2 regions of the Alteromonas sp. ABM1_013 genome follow, and region 2 is predicted to be linked to the other one. Evidence: predicted binding sites of a transcription regulator. Region 2 holds the regulator's gene; the other holds the start of a gene.
The links. Region 2 encodes LexA, which represses DNA repair genes until DNA is damaged. Its sites were predicted from a motif close to TACTGTATNNNNATACAGTA; they were not measured.

Region 1: a site for LexA is predicted at 3,622-3,641, ahead of ACXAGK_RS13160 (YebG family protein). Genes of this name have one in related genera too.

The regions. Positions count from the first base shown of each region.
Region 1 covers NZ_JBSWXH010000004.1:279,372-284,751, forward strand. The annotation lists gene ACXAGK_RS13135 (efflux RND transporter permease subunit) at 1-492, opposite strand, end outside; gene rplI (50S ribosomal protein L9) at 864-1,316, opposite strand; gene rpsR (30S ribosomal protein S18) at 1,343-1,570, opposite strand; gene rpsF (30S ribosomal protein S6) at 1,582-1,983, opposite strand; gene ACXAGK_RS13155 (GAF domain-containing sensor histidine kinase) at 2,185-3,420, opposite strand; gene ACXAGK_RS13160 (YebG family protein) at 3,687-3,974, shown strand; gene ACXAGK_RS13165 (ATP-binding cassette domain-containing protein) at 4,220-5,023, shown strand; gene ACXAGK_RS13170 (ABC transporter permease) at 5,023-5,380, shown strand, end outside.
Region 2 covers NZ_JBSWXH010000004.1:502,133-507,512, reverse strand. The annotation lists gene ACXAGK_RS14160 (sensor domain-containing diguanylate cyclase) at 1-989, shown strand, start outside; gene lexA (transcriptional repressor LexA) at 1,163-1,789, shown strand; gene coxB (cytochrome c oxidase subunit II) at 2,372-3,535, shown strand; gene ctaD (cytochrome c oxidase subunit I) at 3,546-5,189, shown strand; gene ACXAGK_RS14140 (cytochrome c oxidase assembly protein) at 5,341-5,380, shown strand, end outside.

The DNA.
Region 1 (5,380 bases), 220 kb from region 2:
GACATCAGTAAAAAAGGTGACATAGGTATTAATTTCGTTTGGATTGCCCGGTAGGCGCTGAAGAAAAAAGTAGGTCAAAGCGGGCGCGTCTCCCCCACTTCCAGCAAGCATAATATTCGGCGATAGTGCATCGCGAGGTAGTGGCGGCACACGGTTCATGCGGCTAATCACTTCAATAAGCGTTTTCTGCATGTCCGTATCTAAACCAAACTCTAGGTTTATCCACGCGTTGCCTTGGTTTGCCCATGCATTCATCGACTCAAGGCCTGGAATTCCCTGCAGCACTTCCTCTTGAGGCTCAATAATTTCCGACTCAATCTCTTGGGGCGACGCAGCGCGCCAAGAGGTCTGGATGTTAATATTGGGGCGTTCGATGTCAGGAAATAGCTGTACCGGTAAATTAAACAGGCTATATAGACCTAAAAATACCAGTAGCGTTATTCCGATACCTACCCCAGTCGCGTTTTTTATTGCTTGCTTAGTGATGTCCATAAGATGGCACTTATGCTTTTTATTGTTTGGTTTACTATAGGTCGCAGGAATGACAGAAAAAGTTTAAAGCCATGACACTAAGAATTTCAGCGATTATTAACATTTTGTTTAAATACCGTTTAAAAAACGTTATTTATCGCAGATGAGTGGACCTCAAAAATACGCCATTTGTCGGCACTGGACATATTTGCTTACACCCACCGTTAATTAGGCGTCGCGACGTGGAGTGAGGGTAGGGATATTTTAAACTTGCCAGCACCTTCTGGGTGGGCAATTATCTATACGGATTGGTATTGTTCTTAAGTATCGAACAAAAATTTAGAGCAAAAAAAAGCCGCTCTAGGAGCGGCTTTCTTAAAATACGTCAGCGATTACGCTTCAGCAATGATGATCACTTTGATTGAAGTGATAACGTCAGAGTGAAGTTGTAAGTCGATGTCATACTCACCAGTCTCACGAAGAGTACCAGTAGGTAGTTTAACTTCTGCTTTTTGTACTTCAACGCCAGCTGCAGTGATTGCATCAGCGATGTCACGAGTACCAACAGAGCCAAATAGTTTACCTTCGTCACCAGCAGGAGCTGCGATTGTAACTTCAGCAAGCTCAGCAACTTTTTCAGCGCGTGCGTTAGCAGCAGCTAGTTGCTCAGCAATTTTCGCTTCAAGTTCAGCACGACGTGCTTCAAACTTTTCAACGTTGTCTTTAGTTGCAGGAACCGCTTTACCCTGTGGGAAAAGGAAGTTACGAGCGTAACCAGACTTAACAGTCACTTGGTCGCCCAGGCCGCCAAGGTTGGCGATTTTATCTAGTAGGATGATATTCATCTTAGCTAACCCTTATATTCGCCAAATTACTTGTGTGAATCAGTGTACGGAAGCAACGCAAGGAAACGTGCGCGCTTGATCGCAGAAGACAGCTGACGCTGATATTTTGCGCTTGTACCAGTAATACGGCTAGGGACAATTTTACCGCTCTCAGTGATGTAGTTCTTAAGAGTAGCGATATCTTTGTAATCAATCTCAGTCACACCTTCTGCAGTGAAACGGCAGAACTTACGACGTCTGAAAAAACGAGCCATGGGTGATCTCCTTAAGCGTTGTCTTCAGTGGTTTCAGTTTTCTTTTCCGCGCGATCTTGGCGAGGAGCAGAATCGTCACGACGCTCACGACGAGGCTCTTCTTTCATCATTGGAGAAGGCTCAGTCACAGCAGTCTTAGTGCGCATAACCATGTTACGTAGGATCACGTCGTTGAAACGGAAAGCATTTTCCAATTCATCAACAGCTTCTGCAGACGCTTCAGCATTGATTAGTACGTAGTGGGCTTTGTGCAGCTTTTCAATTGGGTAAGCCAGTTGACGACGGCCCCAATCTTCTAAACGATGAATCTGACCACCGTCTTGCTTTAGGATAGTAGTATAACGCTCGATCATACCAGGTACTTGTTCACTCTGATCAGGGTGAACCATAAATACGATTTCGTAATGACGCATTATAGCTCCTTACGGTTGTAGCCTCGACAGTACAGCCGACTGTATGGAGACAAGGAACGAATTGGGATGGCTGTAAGGGCGCGCATTATACGCACACAAACATCGTTGCACAAGCATTAATCAACTTTGGCGATTATTTTTGCGCTAACTATTATTGACAGAGCTCGTATTGACAGTGCTTGTATCAATCGCGCTTCGCGGTTATTGCGAAACGCTTTCAAATGGAAGAGAAGAAACACGGGTTAAAGGAAAGCAAAGGGTAAATTCTGTGCCGTTAAAATCAGAAGTCACGCTCAACGAACCTTGGTGCGCCCTTGCAATTTCTGATGCGATAAATAACCCCAACCCTAGCCCGTCGTTTTTTGCACTGCTTTCTTTACGCCAGAAAGGCTGAAAAAGACGCGCCTTAGCATCATCAGATATTGGTGTACCGCTATTTTGCACGCTGAGAATGAAATCGTTTCGGTTGGTGATGACTTTCACATATACCGGATGCGCTTGGTCGCCGTGAACCAGAGCGTTTTTCAATAAGTTAGATAAAAGCTGACACACCCGTTTTTCGTCACAGACCAACTGCTCGGTAATATCGATATGTGTTCTGATAGTACAATTAGGGTAAGCAGAAGCTAGCTCTTCAGCCGTGTAATTCAATTGTTGCGCTAAACTGGTTGCCTCTGCCATTTTCACAGGTAGCCCCTCGCCCATACGGCTATAAGTAAAGTCCATAGCATCTTCAATTAAACGCGTCATCCTCTGCACACTATTCTTCATTCTCGATACAGCTTTGAATACAGGTACTTGAACCGTACTGGCTATTTGACTGTCTTTTATTATGTCGTCAAGAAAGCTGATACCAATTTGAATGGAAGATAAAGGGGTCCGAATATCGTGACCTAAAATAGCAATATACTGCTCTTGAAGGCGGGCAATATTTCTTGCATCGGTTAGCTGAGCCTGTGAACGCTCCATCTGGTCTTTTAATAAAATTTGACTAGATATAAGTTTAGCGAAAGCGCTAATTTGCCCGTGAACAAGCTCGTTACGTAACTCTCTAGGTTCTGGGTCTAGGCCGCAAAGCGTTCCAAAAAAGTCACCATTTGCATCGTAGATAGGGTAGGAGAAATAACTTTCAAAACCATACATAATAGGAATGGGATTATCACAATATTCACTATCAGCAGAAGCATGATTAATCACTATCTGTTTTTTGCTGGCTCTTACGGTTCTACAAAAGGTAGTTTCAATCTCCAAATGATCGCCAGGCGTTAGACCAAATTCTGCATTATCTAATACGGCACACATTGTCCATGCTTCTTCGGTGACTCTCGCAACACAGATGAAACGCAAATCTAAGCTACTGGCCAATATTTGCATTATATGAGGGACTGCTTCGATTGCATCGATAGCCTGAATATCTTGTTGAACAGCTTCACTCACTACCATAACTTTAGAGTTCCTTTTTCGAGAGCGCGCTTACGAACGCTACATTTCTACTGTTCCAGGTGTGTCGGACGCCGAAATAAATTACTAATTTACGGTTTTCGAGGACTTTGAATCCAAGCGTACATGAAGCTGCCAAACTACACTAAAGTATAATCAGCGGCAATGTTACCGATAATGACAAGAATATTTTCGGATAACTGTTTATTTATACAGTATTTTACTGTACAGTTTTTGTGTCTTTAATAAACAGGGGACCTACCATGGCCATTACCACACAGTATGTTGTTACGCACAAAGGGGTAGAAAAATTGGTAACTACCGACAAAAAAGAAGCGGATCAGTACGATAAGATGCTTGATGCAGCAGATAACCTCGCCGACTATATTCATGCTAAGGGCATTAAGCTAGACGATAGCGTGATTGAAGAACTCACAATCATGCTGGCGAAAAACAAAGATAAAGTCGGCAAAATATTCAAAGGCGCTACAGCAGAAAGCGTATTAGAAGATGAAAGCGCAGAAGTAGTAAAGCTGCAGGCCAACGGCTGATAATGTAGCTCAACTCGCCCTCTATGTCGTTATGATGAACAATAAGTGAGAGCAACTGCCGCTTTAAATGCGTAAGTTCTGATAACATGTCTTTGCAAAGTGATGTTATTTGATAACATCACTTTTAAGCGGTGCTATGTTCTTTACTTGCTTTGGGTACCTGAAGTAAGTAGGAAAACAAATAAGAAACAAGGTACCGCCTTTGCTAATGTGAATATAAGACGTAAATACAGGTCGGGCTTAGCGTGAATACCATCAATAAAAACAATAGCACTCATTCCCAGCGCAACGCAGTGTCTGAAAAGCACAACGCATCAATAGAAGAGTGCAACCCAGCAATTGAAGTAAACAATTTACAGTTTTCGTACAGTAAAGAAAGCCCGCCCATCATTGATATAAAAGCATGGCAGGTGCCACAAGGTGAACATGTTTTTCTATCAGGCCCTTCGGGTAGCGGAAAGAGTACTTTGCTTAATTTGTTATGCGGTACTTTGACACCCTCTCAAGGCGGCATAACCTTGTTGTCGCAGCCTTTCTCTTCCTTATCGAATCGTCAGCGAGACAAATTTAGAGCACGCAATATTGGCGTTGTCTTTCAGCAGTTCAACCTTATTCCGTATCTTTCTGTGGCGCAAAATATTAACGCTGCGGTGTACTTCGCAAGTAGTAAAACAACTAAAACGGCGGGAGAAGATAAACTTCTCCATTTACTCGACAAGCTACAGCTACCTTCACAGGTACTACATGCGAAGGCAGATGCTTTGAGTATTGGCCAACAGCAGCGGGTAGCTATAGCCCGAGCGCTCATTAATGACCCACAGTTATTAATTGTCGATGAACCTACTTCGGCGTTAGATAGCGATGCGCGAGATAGCTTTATGTCGCTGTTAAAAGAGGTTGCAGGTAAGAGCACAATGATTTTCGTTAGCCATGATAAAGCCATGGAGAGCTATTTTGACCGTCATTGCAGTATTAGTGAATTGAGCCCAAGCTCGAACCATGCAATATCCTCATTCGGTGGCATTGAGCAAGCACAGGAGCGTGCGTAATGCTAAGTACTATTGCTATTGAAAGTCTAAAGCGCAGAAAAACAACGGCAATACTTACGCTGGTAAGCATTACCATCAGCATTAGTTTGCTTTTATGCGTTGATATAATTCGCAGCCAAGTGAAAACCAGCTTTACGCGTACAGTGTCAGGTGTTGACCTTATTGTCGGCGCACCGAGCGGCCAGCTTAACCTGCTATTGTCGTCGGTGTTTAATATAGGAACACCCACTAAGGGCATTGAATATACGAGTGTTGCATCGCTTAAATCCAACAAACAGGTCTCGTGGCTCATTCCACTTTCTTTAGGTGATACTCACCGAGGCTTTAGAGTGGTAGGTACGACCAACAGCTTTTTTG
Region 2 (5,380 bases):
AGAACAACGATTTAACCATGGCCTGCCAAACGGTATTACCCGAGCTTATTGATATCTCGGATAGTCAGTTCGCTTTCATTGGGCAAATGAAAGGTGAAGGCGATGCATCGAAGCTGTTTATTCATGCTATTTCTGAAATAGTCTGGGACAGCAGCAGCTTTACGCAATACAACGAGTACAAAAAGCGAAACTTGTATTTCAGTAGTTTCGATAACCTTTTCGGTACCACAATTTTAACCGGTGAGGTAACGATTAGTAATGCCTCAGGAAGTCATCCAAACTCAAAAGGGGTGCCCCAAGGGCACCCCCGCATTAGTCGATTTTTAGGGCTACCGATTAAGATCAAAGATAGAGTGGTGGGCATGATTGGTTTAGCCAATAAATTCGAGCCCTACACCTTCGATGATGCTGAGTTTTTGCAACCTCTATTAGATGCATTAGCCGGTCTTTTCTATGCGGTTGAACTGGAAGAATCACGCGCGATAGCTGAAGAGAAGTTGCGTAAGCTGGCCATGACTGACTCGCTAACTGGGCTGTACAATCGACGAGCTTTTGTTGATAAATGCCATCAGCTCTCTGCACAAAGCAATAGAGTGAGCGTAGCGGTAATCGATATAGACCACTTTAAAAAGGTTAACGATACTTATGGACATGATGCAGGAGACCAAGCTCTAATTTCAGTAGCCCACCTCATCGAAGAATATTATGTGGAGCCCGATATTGTTTCACGTCTTGGTGGAGAAGAGTTTGCGATAGTAGCAATTTCAGACAACAAAAGAGACGAAGAAAGGCGATTTAACAAACTTCGAGAGGCTGTTGAAAAAACAGAAGTTAAATACAAGAAAGACACGATATTCGTGACAATAAGTATTGGTGCTGTCTTTGCTGAGGATAGCTTGAATCTTGACTTTAGTGTGTTACTTTCCAAAGCTGATAAACTGCTATATACGGCGAAAAAGAATGGCCGAAATCAAGTTATTTTAGAGTAATGAAAACTTAAGGCTGCGCGAGGTTTCACGTATTTGACAGCCTTAAGCCCCCTAGTTTTTATATACTAGGTGCTAGCCCCATGCAGCTTGCTCCATAGTTTCAAGACTTTGCGCTTGTTATTTGCTTTTAGGTGTATATACTTACAGGAACTGTATGAACAGACAGGTCTTTTATGCGCCCACTCACAGCTCGACAAACTGAAGTTTTAGAACTTATTAAAACAACCATGCAAGAAACGGGAATGCCGCCTACGCGCGCGGAAATAGCTCGTCAACTTGGTTTTCGTTCTGCCAACGCAGCAGAAGAACATTTGAAGGCATTGGCGCGTAAGGGCGTAATTGAAATTTTGCCTGGTACCTCGCGTGGTATTAAGTTAAATATCCCCCTCGAGGATACTGCACCAGAAGAAGAAGGCTTGCCTCTAATAGGGCGCGTGGCGGCTGGTGAGCCAATTTTGGCGCAAGAGCATGTAGAATCCCACTACAAGGTCGACCCTGCTTTGTTTCAGCCTCAGGCAGACTTTTTACTTCGTGTAAACGGCATGAGCATGAAGGACATCGGTATCTTGGATGGCGATCTTCTTGCTGTGCATCGCACAACTGATGTCCACAACGGTCAGGTAGTGGTCGCGCGGGTGGATGAAGACGTTACGGTGAAGCGTTTAGAGAAACGCGGTCGTGAAGTTTTACTTCATGCTGAAAACGAAGAGTTTTCGCCAATTAAGGTAGACCTTGCCAGCGAGCCTTTTGCTATTGAAGGTATTGCCGTAGGTGTTATTAGAAACGCCGACTGGATGTAAGGTTTTAGCATCTTCAATCAAAAGCGGCGTATTAGCCGCTTTTTTTATGCCTTTTAGTACCATATTTTAGTTAATTTTCTTAGGTTAGCGTTTGTTAGTATGTCTCAAAACTACGAAATCTGGCATCACCATTGTGCGAAAGATATGCGCTATTTGGCCCGAGAATGAATTGGCTAATACACATTTATTATTTGAAAGTTTGTTTGAAAAATAGGACGAGCGATGTGTTAATTGTTGATTTTATGACCAAATGAAGCTTCATCCTCATCAACACCCCGTTCAAAATGCGCGTTTGATTTTTTAAGCGCCGCGAGCACGCCCAATATCCTCTCCAACAAAATTGTAACGTAAGCCTGCCACAAGAAATGGTTAAAAATTAGCCTCTTCATTAAATTTTTAATAGAAAAGACTAGACGACACGGCATTATTGCGCAATTCTTATACAGAGATTAACAAAATAATAACAATGACTCTAAATTTGTTTTACAAGTTGAGGTGATGGGTCAATCGTTCGCAAACCATTTGGTAGGGCAGCGCGCAAAATAATCAGCGTTTTTGGTCTTGCTATTACGGAGGTGCTGAGTGAAACAACTAACGACCGTTTTTGCAAAGTGGTGTTCAATAATACCATTTTTGCTTTTCTCCCCTTTGCTTCTTGCACAAGAAGTTAGTGAAGAAGCCTCTTCGCTTAATTTGAGACGCGGTGCTACCGACATCAGTGGGCAGGTCTATGATCTGCATATGTTGATGTTCTTCATTTGTGTAGGTATCGCGGTTGTAGTTTTTGGCGTGATGTTCGCCTCAATGTATCTGCATAGAAAGTCTCGTGGCGCCAAGCCCGCTAACTTTCATGAGAACGTGAAGGTTGAAATAGCGTGGACCGTTGTACCTTTTCTTATTCTCATCTTTATGGCTGTGCCTGCGGCAAACACGCTTATTGCGATGGAAGACACGTCTGAGCCTGACATGACTGTGCTAGTAACAGGCTCACAGTGGAAGTGGCACTACAAGTACATGGACAGCGACGTAGAATTTTACTCACTGCTTGCTACTCAGCGTGAGCAAATAGAGAACAAATTTCAAAAAACCGACAATTATCTGCTTGAAGTTGACCGTCCGTTAGTTATTCCAACTGGGAAAAAAGTACGTTTTCTTATTACCTCTGACGACGTTATCCATTCGTGGTGGGTCCCGGATTTTGCTGTGAAAAAAGATGCCAACCCGGGCTTTATTAACGAGTCTTGGGCCAAAGTGAATGAGCCTGGTATTTATCGCGGACAGTGCGCAGAGCTTTGTGGAAAAGACCACGGCTATATGCCGGTTGTGGTGATTGCTAAAGAGCCAGCTGAATTTGATAAATGGATGGGTGAACAAGAAGAAATTGTTCGCAAAGCAAAAGAAGAAGAGCAGCGTCTACTTTCTATGAATATGTCTATGGATGAATTGATGAAAGAAGGCGAGCGCGTTTACAACGCTACGTGTGCAGCGTGCCACATGCCAAATGGTGAGGGTTTACCAGGTGTATTCCCAGCACTTAAAGGCAGCAAGATGGCGTTAGAGGATCAGCAAGGTCACATCGACATTGTACTTCATGGTAAGGCGGGTACAGCCATGCAAGCGTTTAGCAAAATGCTGAGCCTTAAAGAAATTGCTGCGGTAGTCACTTACGAGCGCAATGCGTGGGGCAATAACACGGGCGATATGGTGCAGGCCAAAGACGTCAATGCAGTGGCAAACGGAAACTAGGAGCAGACAAATGAGCAAAGCAACTGAAGTTATTTCGCCAGATACCTCTGCGCCTCACAGTGGTCAAGTAAATGGCGATCATCTACATGATGACCATGAACATCACGACCATATTCCTAAAGGAATAACGCGCTGGCTGTTTACCACTAACCACAAAGACATAGGCACACTGTATCTGTGGTTTGCCTTCATCATGTTTTTGGTTGGCGGCGCAATGGCCATGGTTATTCGCGCTGAATTGTTTCAGCCCGGCCTACAAATTGTAGAACCAAATTTCTTCAATCAAATGACCACTGTGCACGGGCTTATCATGGTGTTTGGTGCTGTAATGCCTGCCTTTACAGGGCTCGCAAACTGGCTCATCCCCATGATGATCGGCGCCCCAGATATGGCATTGCCGCGCATGAATAACTGGAGCTTTTGGATTTTACCTGGCGCTTTTTTAATTCTGCTTAGCTCGCTATTTATGGAAGGTGGCGGCCCTGCCTTCGGTTGGACTTTTTATGCGCCGCTCTCAACAACCTACAGTGGCGATTCGACAGCATTGTTTGTGTTCTCTGTTCACATTATGGGTATCTCATCCATTATGGGTGCGATTAACGTGATAGTGACCATCTTTAATATGCGTGCGCCAGGCATGACTTGGATGAAAATGCCGCTATTTGTATGGACGTGGCTTATTACAGCGTTCTTGCTGATTGCGGTAATGCCAGTGCTTGCTGGCGCGGTGACCATGGTATTGACAGACAAGTTTTTCGGAACCAGCTTCTTTGATGCTGCAGGTGGTGGCGACCCGGTGATGTTCCAGCATATTTTCTGGTTCTTCGGGCATCCTGAAGTCTACATTATGATCTTGCCCGCTTTCGGCATTATTTCTCAAATTGTCCCTACCTTTTCTAGAAAACAACTGTTTGGCTATGCCTCTATGGTTTACGCCACGGCGTCTATCGCACTGCTTTCTTTTGTAGTTTGGGCTCACCATATGTTTACCACGGGCATGCCGGTGTACATGGAAATGTTCTTCATGTTTGCCACCATGCTTATCTCGGTACCAACTGGGGTAAAAGTGTTTAACTGGGTAGCGACCATGTGGCGTGGTTCACTAAGCTTTGAAATGCCAATGATGTTCGCTATTGCTTTTATCGTGCTGTTTACCATTGGTGGACTATCTGGACTAATGCTGGCGATAACACCTGTGGACTTCCAGTACCACGATACCTACTTTGTTGTGGCTCACTTTCACTATGTTCTGGTAACAGGGGCGGTCTTTTCAATTATGGCGGCCGTGTATTACTGGCTGCCTAAATGGACAGGCAAAATGTACGACACTACTTTGGCTAAATGGCATTTCTGGTGTTCTTTAGTATCGGTAAATGTCTTGTTCTTCCCTATGCACTTTGTGGGTTTGGCAGGTATGCCACGCCGTATTCCTGACTATGCATTGCAGTTCGCTGATTTTAATAAATGGATAAGCTTGGGTGGTTTTGCCTTCGGTTTATCTCAGCTCATCTTTCTTGCCCTGCTTATTAAGGCGTGCAAAAAGCAAGGTGAAGCAGTATCGGCGCAAGTTTGGGACGGCGCTGAAGGGTTGGAATGGGAAATTCCATCACCTGCGCCTTACCATACGTTTGAAACTCCGCCTGTCGTCAAGTAACGATAGGTGGGATTTGTGAATTGACCATTCTTGTAAAGCGCTAAAATGCAGCGGTAAGGATGGTATTCACACATTGCAGGTGGTGAGGGAGATAAGCGGCTAAAAAAGCGTTTACCAAGCTTCACTTTTGGAGTTACTCGGAGGTTGCGTGATGTCACAGCAAAGTGCAAATAACAAAATGGTTATCAAGC